3 regions of the Tardiphaga sp. 768_D3_N2_1 genome follow, and region 2 is predicted to be linked to each of the others. Evidence: predicted binding sites of a transcription regulator. Region 2 holds the regulator's gene; each other region holds the start of a gene.
What was found. Region 2 encodes PhoB, which activates phosphate uptake and scavenging genes when phosphate is short. Its sites were predicted from a motif close to TGTCATNNANCTGTCAT; they were not measured.
Positions count from the first base shown of each region.

Region 1: the regulator PhoB is predicted to act here: its motif matches at 3,779-3,795, upstream of AB8A27_RS00485 (esterase-like activity of phytase family protein).
Region 3: the regulator PhoB is predicted to act here: its motif matches at 1,962-1,978, upstream of phnC (phosphonate ABC transporter ATP-binding protein).

Region 1 covers NZ_CP197245.1:99,685-105,487, reverse strand. The annotation lists gene AB8A27_RS00495 (cache domain-containing protein) at 1-369, shown strand, start outside; gene AB8A27_RS00490 (methyl-accepting chemotaxis protein) at 632-2,263, shown strand; gene AB8A27_RS00485 (esterase-like activity of phytase family protein) at 2,365-3,720, opposite strand; gene AB8A27_RS00480 (GIY-YIG nuclease family protein) at 4,024-4,314, opposite strand; gene AB8A27_RS00475 (Bug family tripartite tricarboxylate transporter substrate binding protein) at 4,476-5,462, opposite strand.
Region 2 covers NZ_CP197245.1:5,763,473-5,769,275, forward strand. The annotation lists gene pstB (phosphate ABC transporter ATP-binding protein PstB) at 1-336, shown strand, start outside; gene phoU (phosphate signaling complex protein PhoU) at 363-1,076, shown strand; gene phoB (phosphate regulon transcriptional regulator PhoB) at 1,167-1,871, shown strand; gene AB8A27_RS27085 (GcrA family cell cycle regulator) at 2,130-2,639, opposite strand; gene AB8A27_RS27090 (aspartate aminotransferase family protein) at 3,086-4,312, shown strand; gene argF (ornithine carbamoyltransferase) at 4,312-5,250, shown strand; gene AB8A27_RS27100 (Hsp33 family molecular chaperone) at 5,431-5,803, shown strand, end outside.
Region 3 covers NZ_CP197245.1:303,702-309,504, forward strand. The annotation lists gene phnD (phosphonate ABC transporter substrate-binding protein) at 1-917, opposite strand, end outside; gene phnC (phosphonate ABC transporter ATP-binding protein) at 1,029-1,838, opposite strand; gene AB8A27_RS01495 (chloramphenicol acetyltransferase) at 2,063-2,713, shown strand; gene AB8A27_RS01500 (alpha-D-ribose 1-methylphosphonate 5-triphosphate diphosphatase) at 2,710-3,897, shown strand; gene AB8A27_RS01505 (DUF1045 domain-containing protein) at 3,978-4,679, shown strand; gene zigA (zinc metallochaperone GTPase ZigA) at 4,684-5,803, opposite strand, start outside.

The sequences.
Region 1 (5,803 bases), 5.7 Mb from region 2:
AGCCAGACGGCGAAGGCGACCGAGGAAATCTCGGCGCAGGTTGCGGCGATGCAGGCCTCGACGCAGGAGGCTGTGAACTCGATCAACGCCATCACTGGTACGATTGCGCAGATGAGCCAGATCACCACGACGATCTCGTCGGCAGTCGAAGAGCAGGGTTCGGCCACGCAGGAGATCGCGCGCAACATCCAGTCGGTTGCCGCGGGCTCGAGCGAGGTCAGCGCTCATATCGGCGGTGTCAGCGCAGCGGCGGAAGCAACGGGGCAGGCGGCAGGCATGGTGCTGTTGAATGCGAAGGAGCTGGACGGCCAGTCGAGTATCCTGCGTGCGGCAGTGGACGATTTTCTCGCCAAGGTTCGAGCAGCGTAAAGTTGTAGAGTCGTTTTCCTTCCTCTTGTGCGGAAGGATTTTTGTTGTGCTCCAATCATGACGCAAGACTTGCCATGCAGGACAAGACTTGCCCCGCAGGATTTGAAGTTCTGCGGGGCATGGTTTGTAAGAACTAAAAAAGGTCTCTTTGGTACTCTTCTCCCCGATTGGTATCGGAGCACGCCAGACCTTTTTTGGAGACATCATTGTGAGAATAAATAATCTGACGATCACACCCAAGCTCGGTATTCTGGTGGGTGTCATGTTGCTTGGCCTGTGCGCATCTGGCGTTCTCGCGGGATATTTCGTTCAGCGCGAGATGATGACCTCGAGGATCGAGGAGCTTCGCCACTTCGTCGATGCCGCGCGCAGCGTGGCGATCGGACTACAAAAACAGGTCGATGCCGGTCAGCTCACCAAGGAAGCCGCGATGGCTGAATTCGGTCGCCGCGCAAATACGATGACCTACGACAACGGCGCGGGCTACCTGTTTGGCTCCATGATGGACGGCGTGACGGTGTTGTCGCCGGATGCGAAGCAGATTGGTCAGAACCGTCTCGATGTGGTGACCAATGGCAAGGCGATCGGTCGCGAGTGGCGCGACAGTGTTGCTGCCAAGGGCGAGCACACGATGTTCTATGACTACGTCAAACCCGGCCAGACGGAGCCGCTGCGCAAGGTTGCCTATGCCGCTGCGATCCCCGGATGGAACATGTATGTAGGCGCCGGGGCCTATCTGGAAGACCTCGACGCGAGGTTGAAGCCGATCATCTGGGCGCTCGGTTTGGCGATCCTTGCCATCGGTGTGGTCGCGGGCGGCATCGCCTGGGTCATCGGTCGCAGCATCAGCCGCCCGCTCGGCCAGCTCGGCGCGCGGATGCGCACGCTGGCCGATGGCGCGCTTGAGGATGACATTCCCGGGGCCGGGCGCGGCGATGAGATTGGCGCGATGGCATCGACCGTGCAGGTCTTCAAGGACAACGCGGTCCGGATTCGCGGGCTCGACAAGATCGAAGCCGAGTCGCAGGCGCGTGCGTCTGCCGAGCGGCGTTCGGCCATGGAGAGCATCGCCGATGACTTCGAACGCAGCGTCAACGGCATTGTCCGCTCCGTTTCGACGGCGGCGGCAGGGATGCAGACCACGGCGCAATCCATGACGGCAACCGCCAGCGATGCCAGTTCGCGTGCATCGACGGTCGGCGCTGCGTCGGAGCGATCTTCGGACAATGTCAGCACGGTTGCAGCTGCTGCGGAGGAATTGTCGGCCTCGGTAAGCGAAGTCTTGCGGCAGGTATCGCAATCGAGCGAAATTGCCAGCAAGGCGGTCGGCGATGCGGAACGCACCAATGCGACCGTTCAACTACTGTCCAGCGGCGCTGAGAAGATCGGCGAAGTGGTTCAGTTGATCCACAGCATCGCCTCCCAGACCAACCTGCTCGCGCTGAATGCGACCATCGAGGCGGCGCGCGCAGGTGAATCCGGCCGCGGCTTTGCGGTGGTCGCCTCCGAAGTGAAGGCGCTGGCAAGCCAGACCGCCAAGGCTACCGAGGAGATCTCCGCCCAGGTCGCAGCCATGCAGGCATCGACCAGCGAAGCCGTGCTCTCGATCAGCGCTATCACGGGCACCATCGCGCAGATGAGCGAGATCACCACCAGCATCTCCACGGCCGTCCAGGAGCAGGGCGAGGCCACGCGGGAAATCGCGCGCAACATTCAGTCGGTGGCGGCGGGCTCCAGCGAGATCAGCGAACATATCGGCGGCGTCAGCAGCGCAGCAGAAGCGACCGGGACGGCGGCCTCGCAGGTGTTGTCGAATGCCAGGGAGCTTGACACCCAGTCCGGCATGTTGCGGACGGCGGTGGACGAGTTCCTGACCAAGGTCCGTGCTGCGTAGCGGCTCTTCTTCCCCTCTCCCGCAAACGGGAGAGGGGACAGCAAAAAGCCCTCCCTTGCGGGAGGGCTTTCGTCGTTTCGGGCGGAGCCTGCTCGCGTTGCTTACTTCGCCTTCAGGAAGTCGGCGACTTCGAGCAGCACGAACTCGTTGTCGTCGGCCTTGTTCGGCTCGCGGCTCGACGAGAACGGCAGGTTGTTGTCGTTGCCGACGATGATGTGGGTGGCATCAACCTGGTCGACGTTCTCGATGGTGAAGAACGGGAAGGTCAGCACGCCGTCGTTGAGCGGCTTGCGGGCCAGCTTGTTCGGGTCCTGGATCTTCATCAGGTCGATGAAGCCGACCTTGCGCACCGGCTTGCCGACATTGGCGTCGTTCAGCTCGATCTTGTAGACGCGCTTGAACTTGGCGAGATCCGGGAAGCAGTCTTCACCGCGCTTGCCCTCGGCGCAGGCCTTGTCCTTGGTGCCTTCGCCGTTGTCGCGCTCGATGATCAGGCCGTTGTCGGCGGTGATCATGTTGAAGTCGCCGATGGCATTGCCGTTCTGTTCGAACACATACTGCCAGTAGCGACCGGTGAACTTCTCGTTGGCGACGTCGAATTCCAGGATGCGCGATGCTTCCTTGCCGTCGACCTTCTCCCAGTCCTTCTTCTCGGCATCCCAGATCGGGCCCTCGAGTAGGCCGTAGAGGAACTTGCCATCCTTGGAGGAGGCGAAGCCTTCATAGCCCTTGGAGCGGCGCAGGTTGACGGTGGTGTAGGTGGCGCCCGGTGCGCCTGGCGACTGCACCGACCAATGATCCGGCGAGCGCACCGGCTTGCCGTCGGCGACGGTGTCGAACACGGCCAGCACCTTGCCGGTCTTGTCGGCCTTGATGATGTAGGGGCCGAATTCCTCGCCGATCCAGAAATTGTCGCCGATGATCTGGAAGCCTTCAGTGTCGACATCGGCACCGGTCAGATAGCGCTTGGCGGTGTCTTCATGGACGATGCGGAACGGCACCTTCTTGTCGGGATCGTGCAGGAACACGGTGGCCTGCTTCTCGACCTTGCCGTTCTTCCAGTCGATCTTGTGGTGGTTGAGATAGATCATGTAGTCGGCCGAATTGTAGCGCGAGCCGGCGCCGTTGTCGGTCAGCACCCAGAACGAACCGTCGGGCATCACCTTGATGCCGGAGTGGCCCTGCAGCGGCTGGCCCTTCATCGGCAGCGAGATGCCGGTCGGGCGCTCATAGGATTTGCCCATCACCGTGCCGAGCGCGTCGACGCGCTTGCCGGTGGTGTATTTGCCCGAGGTCTTCAGGTCGTTCGGCGCATCCGCAGGCGCGTCGATGGTCGACGTCGCCGGCAGCACGGCATGGCCGGCGAGCTTGGCAGGGAATTCGCCTTCCGACTGCGCAAAGGCTGCGGTGGAAAGCATGACGAGGGAAGCGACGGAGCAGAGGAATGTGCTGCGCATGGTTGTCTCCTTTGTGGTGACCATGCGGCGTGTTCTGGGGCGCGGGCGTTACGCTGCGCTGACAATTTCATGACAAGGAAATGACGAGAGGGGAAAACCCTGCGACATGCAGTCGCCGAGCCTGCGGGTTAGGCTATCGCTATCGTCATCCTGCTCAGGTCTCTCCCAGTCGTCCCCGCGCAGGCGGGGACCCATAACCACGGTCAGTGCTTCGACACTCTGCCGCGAGAGCTTCTTTTGACAGGACTGAGGCTATAGGTCCCCGCCTGCGCGGGGACGACCCGTTGAAAGGTCACGGCCAAGTTACAAGCCATTCGCCAGCAGCGGCGACAGGTCGCTCCATTCGGGATTGTCCGTCTCGATCAGCCGGATCTTCCAGTCACGATTCCACTTCTTGAGCTGCTTTTCACGCGTGATGGCATCGCTGGGTCGGTCGTAGCTCTCGACATAGACCAACCGGAAAATCTTGTACTCCCGAGCGAACTTCGAACCTTTTCCCGTCCGGTGCTCCATTATTCGCCGAGCCATATTATTAGTTACGCCGATATACAGCGTACCATGACGACCGCTGGCGAGAATGTAGACGTAGTACATGCACGCCAGCCCCTCCACGTCGTCCCCGCGAAGGCGGGGACCCATAACCACGGTCAGTGCGTCGACGCTGCATTGCTGGCGCCGAGCTTCTTTTGACAGGACGGAGGCTATGGGTCCCCGCCTTCGCGGGGACGACTCGTTGAGAGGGCGTTGCCAGCCGCCTACTGCTTCTCGATCCCCGCATCCGTGATCAGCTTCTCCCACACCTTGAGCTGATCTTTCAGGAAGGCGTCGAATTCTTCCGGCGTACCGGAAAAGGCTTCCATGCCGCGGTTGGCGAGGTCTTTCTGGATCTCGGGACGTTCGACGATCTTGCGGATTTCGGCGTTGAGCTTGACGACGATGTCCTTAGGCATGTTGGCCGGGCCGAGATAGCCCTGCCACGAGGTGATGTCGAAGCCCTTCACGCCGGCCTCGTCCATGGTCGGGAGCTCAGGCAGCAGCTTGGAGCGATATTTCGTGGTTACCGCGAGCGACTTCAGCGCCTTGGCATTGACATGCGGCAGGCCGGTCGGCACGTCGACGAACATCATGCTGACGCGGCCGGCGATGACATCGGTCAATGCCGGCGGCGAGCTCTTGTAGGGCACGTGCAGGAGATCGAGCCCGGCGAGGCGGGCAAAGGTCGCGCCCGACACGATCGCCGACGAACTGCCTGATGCGTAGGAGTACTTGCCCGGCTCCTTTTTGGCGAGCGCGACCAGCTCCTGGACCGAGTTGGCGGGAATGTCCGGATTGATCACCAGCATGAAGGGCAGGTCGCCGGTCCGCGCGATCGGGGTGAAATCCTTGATCGGATCATAGCTCATGGTCTTGAGCAGATAGGGATTGGCCGAATGCGTCGTGTTGGTCGTCACGAACAGCGTGTAACCGTCGGCGGGAGCGCGGGCGACGAAACTGGCGGCGATCGAGCCATTGGCGCCGGCCTTGTTGTCGATCACGGTGTTGGCGTTCAGCGCGGTGCCGAGCTCCTTGGCGATCAGGCGCGTCGTGGTGTCGGTGCCGCTGCCGGCGGCGAACGGGAGCACCAGCGTGATCGCCCGGTTCGGATAGTTCGCAGTTTGTGCGATGGCGTTCGGGGACGCTAACAGCAGCGCTCCGATAAACGATGCGCTCGCCACACCGCGAAGAACTGAAAGTCCGTGCATTCCGCTTTTCTCCCTGAATCGGCCTTGGTAGCCCGTATTTGTTGCGGGCAAACTAGCGGAGGTCGGTGACGCACGGAAGCGGAAAGGTATGTGCTTCAGGTGAGCATACTGTCGATGGTGCTCGCCATGCATGGACGTCTGCGGCACCAGGCCGACTTTATTGCATTCGTTAGCGACAGCACTCTCAGACGGCCGCTGATCTGCAGCATCTCCACGTCGGGCGCAGTGTGAATGCCGGGGGCGACCTCTGGAGCACGCATGGTCGTGTCATCACGGTCCTACTCGCCGCCGTTATTGCGTCCCGACCCGCGAGAGGTTCAGCGCCGCGCAGGCGCAAAGCT
Region 2 (5,803 bases):
CTCAACGCGTCGGGCCTCAGCCTGTCGGGCGGTCAGCAGCAGCGTCTGTGCATCGCACGCACCATCGCGGTGCGGCCGGAGGTGATCCTGTTCGACGAGCCGTGCTCGGCGCTGGATCCGATCTCGACCGCGAAGATCGAGGAACTGATCGACGAGCTCAAGGATCAGTACACGATCGCGATCGTGACCCATAACATGCAGCAGGCGGCCCGCGTCTCCGACACCACGGCCTTCATGTATCTCGGCGAGCTGATCGAGTTCGATCAGACCAACAAGATCTTCACGTCGCCGACCGATCGCCGCACCCAGGATTACATCACCGGCCGCTTCGGCTGACGCGATATTCGCGGGAGGATTTAGATATGGCTTTTGAACACACCACCAAGGCTTTCGACGACGATCTGCAGGAGCTGACCCGTCTCGTCGCCGAGATGGGTGGCCTCGCAGAACGGCAGATCGTCGAATCCGTCGATGCGTTGATCCGCCGAGACGTCGCGCTCGGTGCGCGCGTCGTCGCCACCGACGCCGAGATCGACCAGTTGCAGCGCACGATCGAAGAGCGTGCCGTGCTGACCATCGCCAAGCGCCAGCCGATGGCTGTCGACCTGCGCGAGATCGTCGGCGCGCTGCGCGTCGCCACCGATCTGGAGCGCATCGGCGATCTCTCCAAGAACATCGGCAAGCGCGTCAATGCACTGGACAGCGACTTCCATCCGCTGAAGCTGATCCGCGGCCTCGAACACATGACCGACCTCGTGACCACCCAGGTCAAGGCCGTGCTTGACGCCTATGCCGCGCACGATCTGCCCGCCGCCATGACGGTGTGGAAGGGCGACGAGGAAATCGACGCGATCTGCACCTCGCTGTTCCGCGAACTCCTCACCTATATGATGGAAGACCCGCGTAACATCTCGTTCTGTATCCACCTGATGTTCTGCGCCAAGAACATCGAGCGGATCGGCGACCACGCCACCAACATTGCGGAAACCGTGTTCTACATGATCGAGGGCCAGCAGATCCTCGACAAGCGCCCGAAGGGCGACATGACCACATTCGCGAATACGCCGACGGCCTGAAGCATGATGCGGGAAAGCGGAAGCCGGTTTCCCGCAAGGATCATGATTTAAGGCTTATCGGACGTCACTGAGGATATTGACCATATGGCTGTGAATGCACGCATTCTGGTGGTGGAGGACGAGGAAGCCCTCACGACGCTTCTTCGCTACAACCTCGACGCTGAAGGCTATGATGTTGAAACCGTCGCTCGCGGCGACGATGCCGACACCCGCTTGAAGGAGCGGGTGCCGGATCTCGTGGTGCTCGACTGGATGCTGCCGGGCCTGTCCGGCATCGAACTGTGCCGCCGTTTGCGCGCACGGCCTGAAACCAAGGCACTGCCGATCATCATGCTGACGGCGCGCGGCGAAGAGAGCGAACGCGTTCGCGGTCTCGCCACCGGCGCCGACGACTATATCGTCAAGCCGTTCTCGGTGCCGGAGCTGCTGGCGCGCGTGAAGGGTCTGCTGCGTCGTGCAGCTCCCGAGCGTCTCGCCACCGTCTTGGCGTTTGGCGATATCGAACTCGACCGTGACAAGCGCCGCGTCGTGCGCTCAAGCCGCCCGATCGATCTCGGTCCGACCGAATATCGCCTGCTGGAGTTCTTCCTGGAACATCCGGGCCGCGTGTTCAGCCGCGAACAGTTGCTCGACAGCGTCTGGGGCCGCGACATCTATATCGACGAGCGCACCGTCGACGTGCATATCGGCCGCCTGCGCAAGCTGCTCAATCCCGCCGGCGAGCCGGATCCGATCCGCACCGTGCGTGGTGCCGGCTACGCGCTGGACGACCGCTTCGACAAGGCGGCGGAGTAACAACACACGCTGTGTCGTCCCCGCGAAGGCGGGGACCCATAGCCTCCGTCTTCTCGGCTCTATCCAGGACGCCTGCGAATACTCGCCCCAACCACTTAGTCGGTGGTTATGGGTCCCCGCCCCGCGCACGCCTTCGGCGTGCTAGGCGGGGACGACATTGAGTTTGGTTCAGGCGTCTCTCGGTCACACTTGCTGCCCCCAACGAAAAATGCCCGGCTCATCACCGGGCATTTTCATTTGCTTTAGATATCTTCCAGCTCAGCGTGCCGGCTTCGGTACTGCGCGGCGGCGGTCGCTTGCCGGCTGATAGGCGATGCGCGAGTGATGCGCGCAATAAGGGGCGCCGGTCAGGGCCTTGCCGCCGCAGAAGTAGAAGTCTGCGCTCGACGGATCGCCGATTGGCCAGTGGCAGGTGGCGTCGCTGAGTTCGACCAGCGACAGGCGCTGGCTGATCGGCACCACATTGTCATAGGCGATCGGATCGGGCTCGGCCTCGACCTCGTAATTATGGGCCAGCGCGGTGTTGCCGCGGGCCATCGGGCGGGCGACGCGTACCATCTGCTGCGCCGGGCGCGCCTTGCGCTGCCGCGGAGCTGCCGAAGAGGGGCTCTTGGCGCGGCCGGACAGGCCGAGACGGTGCACCTTGCCGATCACGGCGTTGCGGGTCACGTTGCCGAGTTCCGCAGCGATCTGGCTGGCGGAGAGGCCGCCTTCCCAGAGTTTCTTCAACTGTTCGACGCGATCGTCGGTCCATGTCATTACCGTCATCGCAGTTTTCCCTTCGTGAACGCCGGCCTGACCAGGCGGCGCTGCGAGTTGAGACTTCAAAAATCCCTGCGGTCAGAATCCCTTAGCGCTCACCGGGCGCGAATTTCGCGTCCGGCTGTTACGCCGCACTGGATGTGTCAAAAGGATCTACCGCCGCACGAGATGTCGTATCCGACAAGGCAAAAGCTACAATATGCCGTGACTCGCACGCAAGAGTCGGGCATGCCGCGTCCACATGCTTCTGCAAATAAAGCTGCAAAATCGGCTTTTTCTGCGACTCCGTGTGACTCGAAAGCCGCAGTGCGCGGTTGACAGTCTTCACAGCACACATAGAATAATGCCCACGTGCCGCCCGAGAAGGGCGGCACGTTTCGTTTCTAGGGTCCGTTGTTCGATTTCGCACAATTGTCATCGACGCGGCCGCAGTCTTTTCGATCGGAACGGTTATGACCAGCAACGCAACGTCTTCGCCCCTCTCTCAGGCTCACTTGCTGCCTGTTTTCGCGCGTGCGGATGTCGCTTTCGAGCGCGGTGAAGGCGCGTGGCTGATTGGAACCGATGGCGAGCGCTATCTCGATTTTACCAGCGGCGTTGCCGTGAACGCTCTCGGTCATGCGCATCCGCATATGGTCGCCGCGCTGCAGGAGCAGGCCACCAAGCTCTGGCACATGTCGAACCTGTTCAAGAGCCCGGACGGTGAGCGCCTCGCCGCGCGGCTGTGCGAACAGAGCTTTGCCGACTTCGTGTTCTTCGCCAATTCGGGCGCGGAAGCGATGGAATGCGCGATCAAGGTCGTCAGGCACTATCATTTCTCCAAGGGCCATCCCGAGCGCACGCGCATCATCACCTTTGAAGGCGCGTTCCATGGCCGGACCCTCGGCACGCTCGCCGCGACGGGTGCCGCGAAATATCTCGAAGGCTATGGCAAGCCGCTCGATGGCTTCGACCAGTTGCCGCTCGGCGATATCGAAGCCGTAAAGAAGGCGGTTGGCCCGAACACTGCCGGCATTCTCATTGAGCCGCTGCAGGGCGAGGGCGGCGTACGCGCGCCGGCCAACGCATTCTTCCGTGCGCTGCGCGAGATCTGCGACGAGAACGGCATCCTTTTGATTTTCGACGAAGTGCAGACCGGCATGGGCCGCACCGGCGAACTGTTTGCCTATCAGCGCATCGGCGTGACGCCGGATGTGATGTCGCTGGCCAAGGCGCTCGGCGGCGGCTTCCCGATCGGCGCGTGCCTCGTCACGGCCGCTGCAGCCGAAGGCATGGCGCCCGGCTCGCATGGGTCGACCTTCGGCGGCAATCCGCTGGCGGTCGCTGCTGCGAATTCCGTGCTCGATATCATGCTGAAGCCCGGCTTCTTCGATCACGTGAAGAAGATGTCCCTGCTGCTGAAACAGAAACTCGCGGGCGTGGTCGATAGCCATCCGGACGTGCTCAGCGAAGTGCGCGGCGAAGGTCTTCTGATCGGCCTCAAGGCCGTCGTGCCGGCGGGCGATCTCGTGGCCGCATTGCGTGACGCGAAGCTGCTGACGGTTGGCGCGGGCGACAACGTCGTGCGCTTCCTGCCGCCGCTGATCGTCAGCGAGTCCGAGATCGAGCAGGCCGTGCAGCGGCTGGAACAGGCCTGCGTGGCCTTGGGCTCATCGGCAAAGACGCAGGGAGCCGCGTGATGAGCACGTCACCGCGGCACTTCCTCGATCTCACGGCCGTGCCGGCCAGTGAGTTGCGCAACATCATGAACGCGGCTGCCGCCATGAAGGCGAAGCTGAAGGGCAAGGACGGCTCCAATGCCGAGCCCGATCGTCCGCTCAAGAACAAGACGCTGGCGATGATCTTCGAAAAGCCGTCGACGCGCACCCGCGTGTCGTTCGAGGTCGGCATGCGCCAGCTCGGCGGCGAAGTCGTGATGCTCACCGGCGCCGAAATGCAGCTCGGTCGCGGCGAGACCATTGCCGACACCGCGCGCGTGCTGTCGCGCTTCGTCGACATCATCATGATCCGCATCCTCAATCATGACTCGCTGGTGGAGCTGGCGGAAAATGCGACCGTGCCAGTCATCAATGGCCTGACGCGCTTCTCGCATCCCTGCCAGGTGATGGCGGATGTCATGACCTATGAGGAACATCGCGGGCCGATCAAGGGCCGCACCGTGGCCTGGACCGGCGACGACAACAATGTGCTGATGTCCTGGGCCCATGCGGCCGAGCGCTTCCAGTTCAAGCTCAATATCGCAACGCCGCCGCAGCTGTCGCCGAAGAAGCCGTTCAAGGACTGGGTCAAGGCGGCCAACGCGCCGATCACCTTCAGCAACGATCCCGATGCGATGGTGAAGGGCGTCGACTGCGTCGTCACCGACACCTGGGTGTCGATGGGCGACAAGGACGGCGAGACCCGCCATAACCTGCTGAAGCCCTATCAGGTCAATGCGCGCCTGATGTCGCTGGCGAAGCCGGACGCACTGTTCATGCACTGCTTGCCGGCGCATCGCGGCGAGGAAGTTACCGACGAGGTGATCGACGGTCCGCAGTCGGTGGTGTTCGACGAGGCCGAAAACCGTCTGCATGCGCAGAAGGGCATTCTGGCCTGGTGCCTCAACGCTGTGGCGTGAGGTCTTTCTGCGGCTACAGTTTCTAAAATCTCCGTCATGCCCGGCCTTGTGCCGGGCATCCACGTCTTGGCTTCAAACAAAGACGTGGATGGCCGGGACAAGCCCGGCCATGACGAGCCAATATTTCCCGGTTCCATTCGCCCCTTTCACTTGCGGCCCTCAGCCCCCAAATAGAGCGCCATGACCCCATCAAATCCAAATCTCCAGCCCGACGCCCCCATTCGCGCGCCGTCCTCCGTTCCGGTCGATGACGCGGTGCTGCCCTTCGAGGTTGCGCCGCTCGATCTGCGCGGGCGGCTGACGCGACTTGGCCCGGCGCTCGATGAACTGCTCGCCAAACATGATTATCCCGCGCCGGTGGCCAAGCTGCTCGGTGAGGCCATCGTGCTGACCACGCTGCTCGGCTCGGCACTGAAATTCGACGGCCGTTTCATCCTGCAAACCCAGACCGACGGTCCGGTGTCGCTGATGATCGTCGATTTCCGCGCGCCCGATAAAATGCGGGCCTATGCGCGCTTCGATGTCGAGCGCCTTGTGCCCGGTCTGGATACCG
Region 3 (5,803 bases), 5.5 Mb from region 2:
AGTGCGTCGACGAACTTGATCAGGTCGATGGTGGCGTCCCAATCCTTGGTGGTCGCGGCGTGGAAGCCCTTCTTCTGGCCGTCCGACAGCTTGTCGAATGCGGCCTTGTCCTTGATCGGCGCGTCGGTGAAGGCCTTGGCGATGGCAACCTTGAGCTCTTCCGGCAGGTCGGAGCTATAGGCATAGGGGCCGTTGATGATCGGGGCCGACTTGTGGATGATGCGGAAGTCTTCCTTCTTCATCGCCGAACCATCGGCATTCTTCAGCATGCCCTTGGTCAGCATCTGCTGCAGCGTCGAGTCGTTGTCGTTGGTCCACTGGTTGGCGGCGACATCGACGGTGCCCTGCGACAGCGCGAGCATCGCGTTTTCATGGCTGCCGGTGAACACGACCTTGCTGAAATAGGTGTCGGCATCGGAGATACCCATCTTGTCCAGCTCGAAGCGCGGCACGTTGTTGCCCGAGGTCGAGTTCGGATCGACCAGGCCGAGGTTCTTGCCCTTCAGATTGTCGACCGACTTGTAGGGGCTCGACGCCTTAACGAAGAATACCGAGTAGTAACCGGTCGAGCCATCGATGTTGATGTCGTTGGCAAAGGCATCGGTCTTGACGCCGGTGAGACGGGCGCGTGCGAACGAGGCCGAGCCGTAGCTTGCGATGTGGATGTTGCCGGAACGCTGACCTTCGATGACGGCTGCGTAGTCATTGGCGATACGCAGATTGACCTTCATGCCGAGCTCTTTCGACAGATAGGCGACGAACGGCGCCCAGCGCTCGGTGACGCCCGAGGCGTTCTCGGCGGGAACGACGGCGAAGGTCAGTTCCGGATACTTGGCCTTGTAATCCTGAGCCGAAGCCGAGGTAGCGGCGAAAGCCAGCGCGGCAGCGCTGAGCAGAATGGAGCGACGGTTGATCATGACAGTCCCTGTTTGATCTGAGGTGAAACTTTTTTCTTGGCAGAAGGCGCATCTATCGCGGCGATGCCATCGGTACGATGACGTCACCACGATACTTTCAACGCACGGCAATCACGCGACGGCAGCAACACCGTATTCGGGAACGCGGGTGGGCGTCGGCATATGCGCCGATCCCATCACCTCGTCGGCTTCGAGATCATAGAGTTCGCGAGCAATATGTTCGGTGAGCGCGGACGGCGCGCCATCGAACACGACGCGGCCGGCGGACATGCCGATCAGGCGATCGCAATAGGTGCGCGCCAGATCGAGCGAGTGCAGATTACACATCACGGTGATGCCGAAGTGCTTGTTGATACGCAGCAGCGCATCCATGACGATGCGGGTGTTGCGCGGATCCAGTGATGCGATCGGCTCGTCCGCGAGGATGATGTCGGGCTGCTGCACAAGAGCGCGGGCGATGGCGACACGCTGCTGCTGACCGCCGGAAAGCTGGTCGGCGCGCTGCGAGGCATATTGCGCCATGTCGAACTGTTCCAGCGCCGACATCGCCAGCGCACGGTCGTTCTCGGGCCACATCTGGGTGAGCGAGCGCCACTGCGGCATCTCGGCCAGACGGCCCATCAGCACATTGGTCAGTACGTCGAGACGGCCGACGAGATTGAACTGCTGGAAGATCATCGCCGAGCGCGCGCGCCACTTGCGCAGATCGCGCCCCTTGAGCGCAGTGACATCCACGCCATCGAACATGATGCGCCCATCGGTCGGCTCAGCCAGACGATTGATCATGCGCAGCATGGTCGACTTGCCGGCGCCGGAGCGACCGATCACGCCGACGAATGCGCCGGGCTTGATCTCGAACGACGCGTTATCGACGGCAGCCTTGGCGCCGAAACGGCACGTCAGCTTATCCACCACCAGCATGAGGCACTCCAATGACAATAGACATCGCCACCGGTAACGCCCGCGTTTAACAGTGATGTGACATGTGCCCTGCGCATACGGGTTATCGTCGTTGCGGGAAAAACACGCCCGAATTCATGCTGACGTCACGACACCGTCACGAAGCCGACCGAAGAGGTGCCCGCGCGCCAGCGCATATACTTATGTATCACCCACCGATTCCTCTTCCGTCGCACGAGCGTCACATGGCCGGCAAACAACTCTCGCTCACGCCAGCGGTCGATCCCACTGCCAAGCTCGTCGATACCAAGCTCGGCGCCTACACCGAAGTCGGCGCGCGCACGATCCTCCAGGAAGTGACAATGGGCGACTACTCATATGTCGTGAATGACGGCCAGATCACCTACACGACGATCGGTAAATTCTGCTCGATCGCGGCGATGATCCGGATCAATCCCGGCAACCACCCGATGCACCGCGCGACGCAGGCGCATTTCACCTATCGCGCCAGCGCCTATTTCCCCGGCGAGAGCGACGACGCAGACTTCTTTGCCTGGCGGCGCGAACATCCCTGCACCATCGGCCACGATGTCTGGCTCGGCCATGGCGCCATCGTGCTGCCCGGCCGCAAGATCGGCACTGGCGCGGTGATCGCCGCCGGCGCCATCGTGACCAAGGACGTCGCCCCCTATACGATCGTCGCCGGCAATCCGGCGCGACCGGTGCGGCGGCGATTTTCGGAAACTGTGGAAGACGGGCTGATGGAGCTCGCCTGGTGGGACTGGGAGCACGAGATGCTAAGACAGGCGCTGCCGGATTTCCGCAAGCTCCCGGTCGAGGATTTCCTGAGCAAGTATAAAGGCGTCAAGGCGCCCAAGCAGATGGCAGTGACATGACGGATATCTTCATCGATGGCGGACGCACTTTGCTCGGCCAGGACATCACCGAGACTTCGCTGCAGCTTACGGATGGCGTGATTGCCGACATCGGGTCGGATGCAATCCATGGCGCGCTCGGCCTCGATGCCTCCGATCTGCTGGTGCTGCCGGGTATCGTCGACCTGCATGGCGATGCCTTCGAGCGGCAGTTGATGCCGCGCCCCGGCGTCGACTTCCCGGTCGATGTCGCCTTGATCGACAGCGACCGGCAGGCCATCGCCAATGGCATCACCACGGTGTTTCACGGCACCACATGGTCCTGGGAGCCGGGCCTGCGCGGCGCGGAGAATGCCCGCAAGCTGCTGGACGCCATCGAGACGCTGCGGCCGAAGCTCGCTTCCGACACGCGCTTCCATCTGCGTCAGGAGACGTTCAATCTCGACGCGGAGGACGAGATCATGGGCTGGCTGAAGGCCGGCCGCATCGACCTCCTCGCCTTCAACGACCACATGGACCTCGCCGGGATCTCGAAGCCGGCGAAGCGCGCGCGGATGGTGGAACGCACCGGGCTCAGCAGCGATGCCTTCGACCAGCTGGTCGATCGCGTGCTGTCGCGCACTGATGAGGTACCGGCCTCGATCGCGCGTCTGGCCAAGGCGGCGAATGCCGCGGGTGTGCCGACGCTCTCGCACGATGACGCGACCCCTGCCATGCGCGGCGACTTCCGTCAGCTCGGCGTCAAAATCGCCGAATTCCCGATCAATGAAGAAACCGCGAAGGCCGCGGCTGCGGCCGGCGACTTCATCGTCTTCGGCGCGCCCAATGTGGTGCGCGGCGGCAGCCATACCGGCTGGACCAAAGCATCCGACATGATCGCCAAGGGCCTCTGCTCTATTCTCGCCTCCGACTATTATTATCCCGCGCAATTGCTGGCGGCCTTCCGGCTGGTCGAGGACGGCATCCTGTCGCTACCGCAGGCCTGGGCGCTGATCTCGTCCGCGCCGGCGAAAGCTGCCGGTCTCACCGACCGTGGCGAGATCGCCAATGGACGCCGCGCGGATCTCCTGCTCGTCGATGATAGCGTCGCAGTGCGCCCACGCATCGTCGCTGTGATCGCGCAGGGCAAGCTCGTGCATCTGACCGATGCCACAAGGCTTCAGCCGGCGCGCGCCATGCACCGCAAAGCTATTGCCGCGGCGTGAAGCGGCTCTCTCTTACTTGAGCATGATCGTTCCCGAAAAACCGGCCTCCACTTTTCGGGATCATGCTCTATGGTGCGGCCATGACTGAATTCCCGCGCTACGCGATCTATTACGCCCCCGATGCCAATAGTGCCCTTTCCCGCTTCGGCGCTGAAATCCTCGGCTACGATCCCTTCACCGGCAATGACATGCTGGTGCCTGCCGATCTCATTATGCAGGCGCCTGACTGGCCGGCTGTCATCAAGGACCCGCGCAAATACGGCTTTCACGCCACGCTGAAGGCACCGTTCTCGCTGGTGCCTGACAGCACCGAAGCCGACCTGATCGCGGCTTTCGATGACTTCGCCCGGATGCCCCGCACCATCCCGAAAATCTCGCCGGTGGTTCGTATCATCAGCGGCTTCACAGCTGTCGTGCCGGATGCGCCCTCCACTGAGCTCGCCGCATTGGCGCAGACCTGTGTCGAAGAATTCGAGGTGTTCCGCGCACCGATGACACCGGAAGATCGCGCACGGCGCAAACCGGAGAATCTGACACCGCGGCAGGTCGAGCACCTGGATCGCTTCGGCTACCCCTATGTGCGCGACGATTTCCGCTTTCACATGACGCTGACCGGCCGGCTTGCGCCCGAGCGCAGCACAGCGGTGCTGGCGATGTTGCAGCAGCGGTTCGCGACACTTGATCTCACATCTCTGCAGATCGACCGGATCGGCTTGTTTCGTCAGGCATCGGCCACGTCGCGCTTCCAGGTGCTGCGCCACGCGCCGCTGACGGCGATTTGACGCATCACGCAGATGCTATTTCATCGGCGCGTTTCCAAGCCGGAAACGGATCGGCGAGCTTGGCCCAGCCGGCGATATCCATGCCGGGCTTGCCGGGCACGAGGCAGGCGTCGAGCCGGCGGCGGATGTCACTCTCGTCCATGCCAGAACCGATGAAAACGATCTCCTGTCGCCGGTCGCCATAGATCTCGTTCCAGTTCTTCTTCAGCGACTGCCGCCAATACGGATCGTCCGGCCAACGATCGGCTGGAACATTGGCCCACCAGAAGCCCATCCCTTCGGTACGCACGATGGCGCCGGCCTGGCTGAGTTCGCCTACCCATTGCGGCCGCGTTGCCAGCCAGAAATGGCCCTTGCTGCGGATCACGCCGGCCCAGCTCTCGCGCAGGAAGGCCTGAAACTTCACGGGATCGAACGGCCGCCGCGCGCGATAGACGAAGTTCGTCACGCCGTATTCCTCGGTCTCCGGCACGTGTTCGGCGAAGCCATAGAGCTCCTTGTGCCAAAGCGGATGCTGCTGGGCCTTCTCAAAATCAAAGCGCCCGGTATCGAGCACGCGATCGAACGGCACATTGGCAAAATTCGCCTCGATGATATCGGCGTCGGGATTGAGCGCACAGATGATCTTGCGCGCGCTGTTGCATTGCTCAGGCGTGGCGTCATTGACCTTGTTGAGCACCACGACATCGGCGAATTCGATCTGCTCCACCAGCAGGTCCACCAATGTGCGCTTGTCACCGTCGAGCGCCTCGCCGCGATCCTGCAGAAAGTCGGTGGAGGAATAGTCCTTCAACAGATTCACCGCATCGACCACCGTCACCATGGTGTCGAGCTCCGCCACATCGGAAAGGCTATCGCCATTCTCGTCACGGAAATCGAAGGTCGCAGCCACCGGCAGCGGCTCTGCAATTCCGGTGGATTCGATCAGCAGGTAATCGAACCGCCGGCTCTCGGCGAGAGCCCTCACTTCCTTAAGCAGATCGTCGCGTAGCGTGCAGCAAATGCAGCCATTGGTCATTTCGACCAGCTTCTCATCCGTCCGAGACAGGTTGGCACCGCCATCGCGAACCAGGTCCGCATCGATGTTCACCTCGCTCATGTCGTTCACAATCACCGCCACCTTC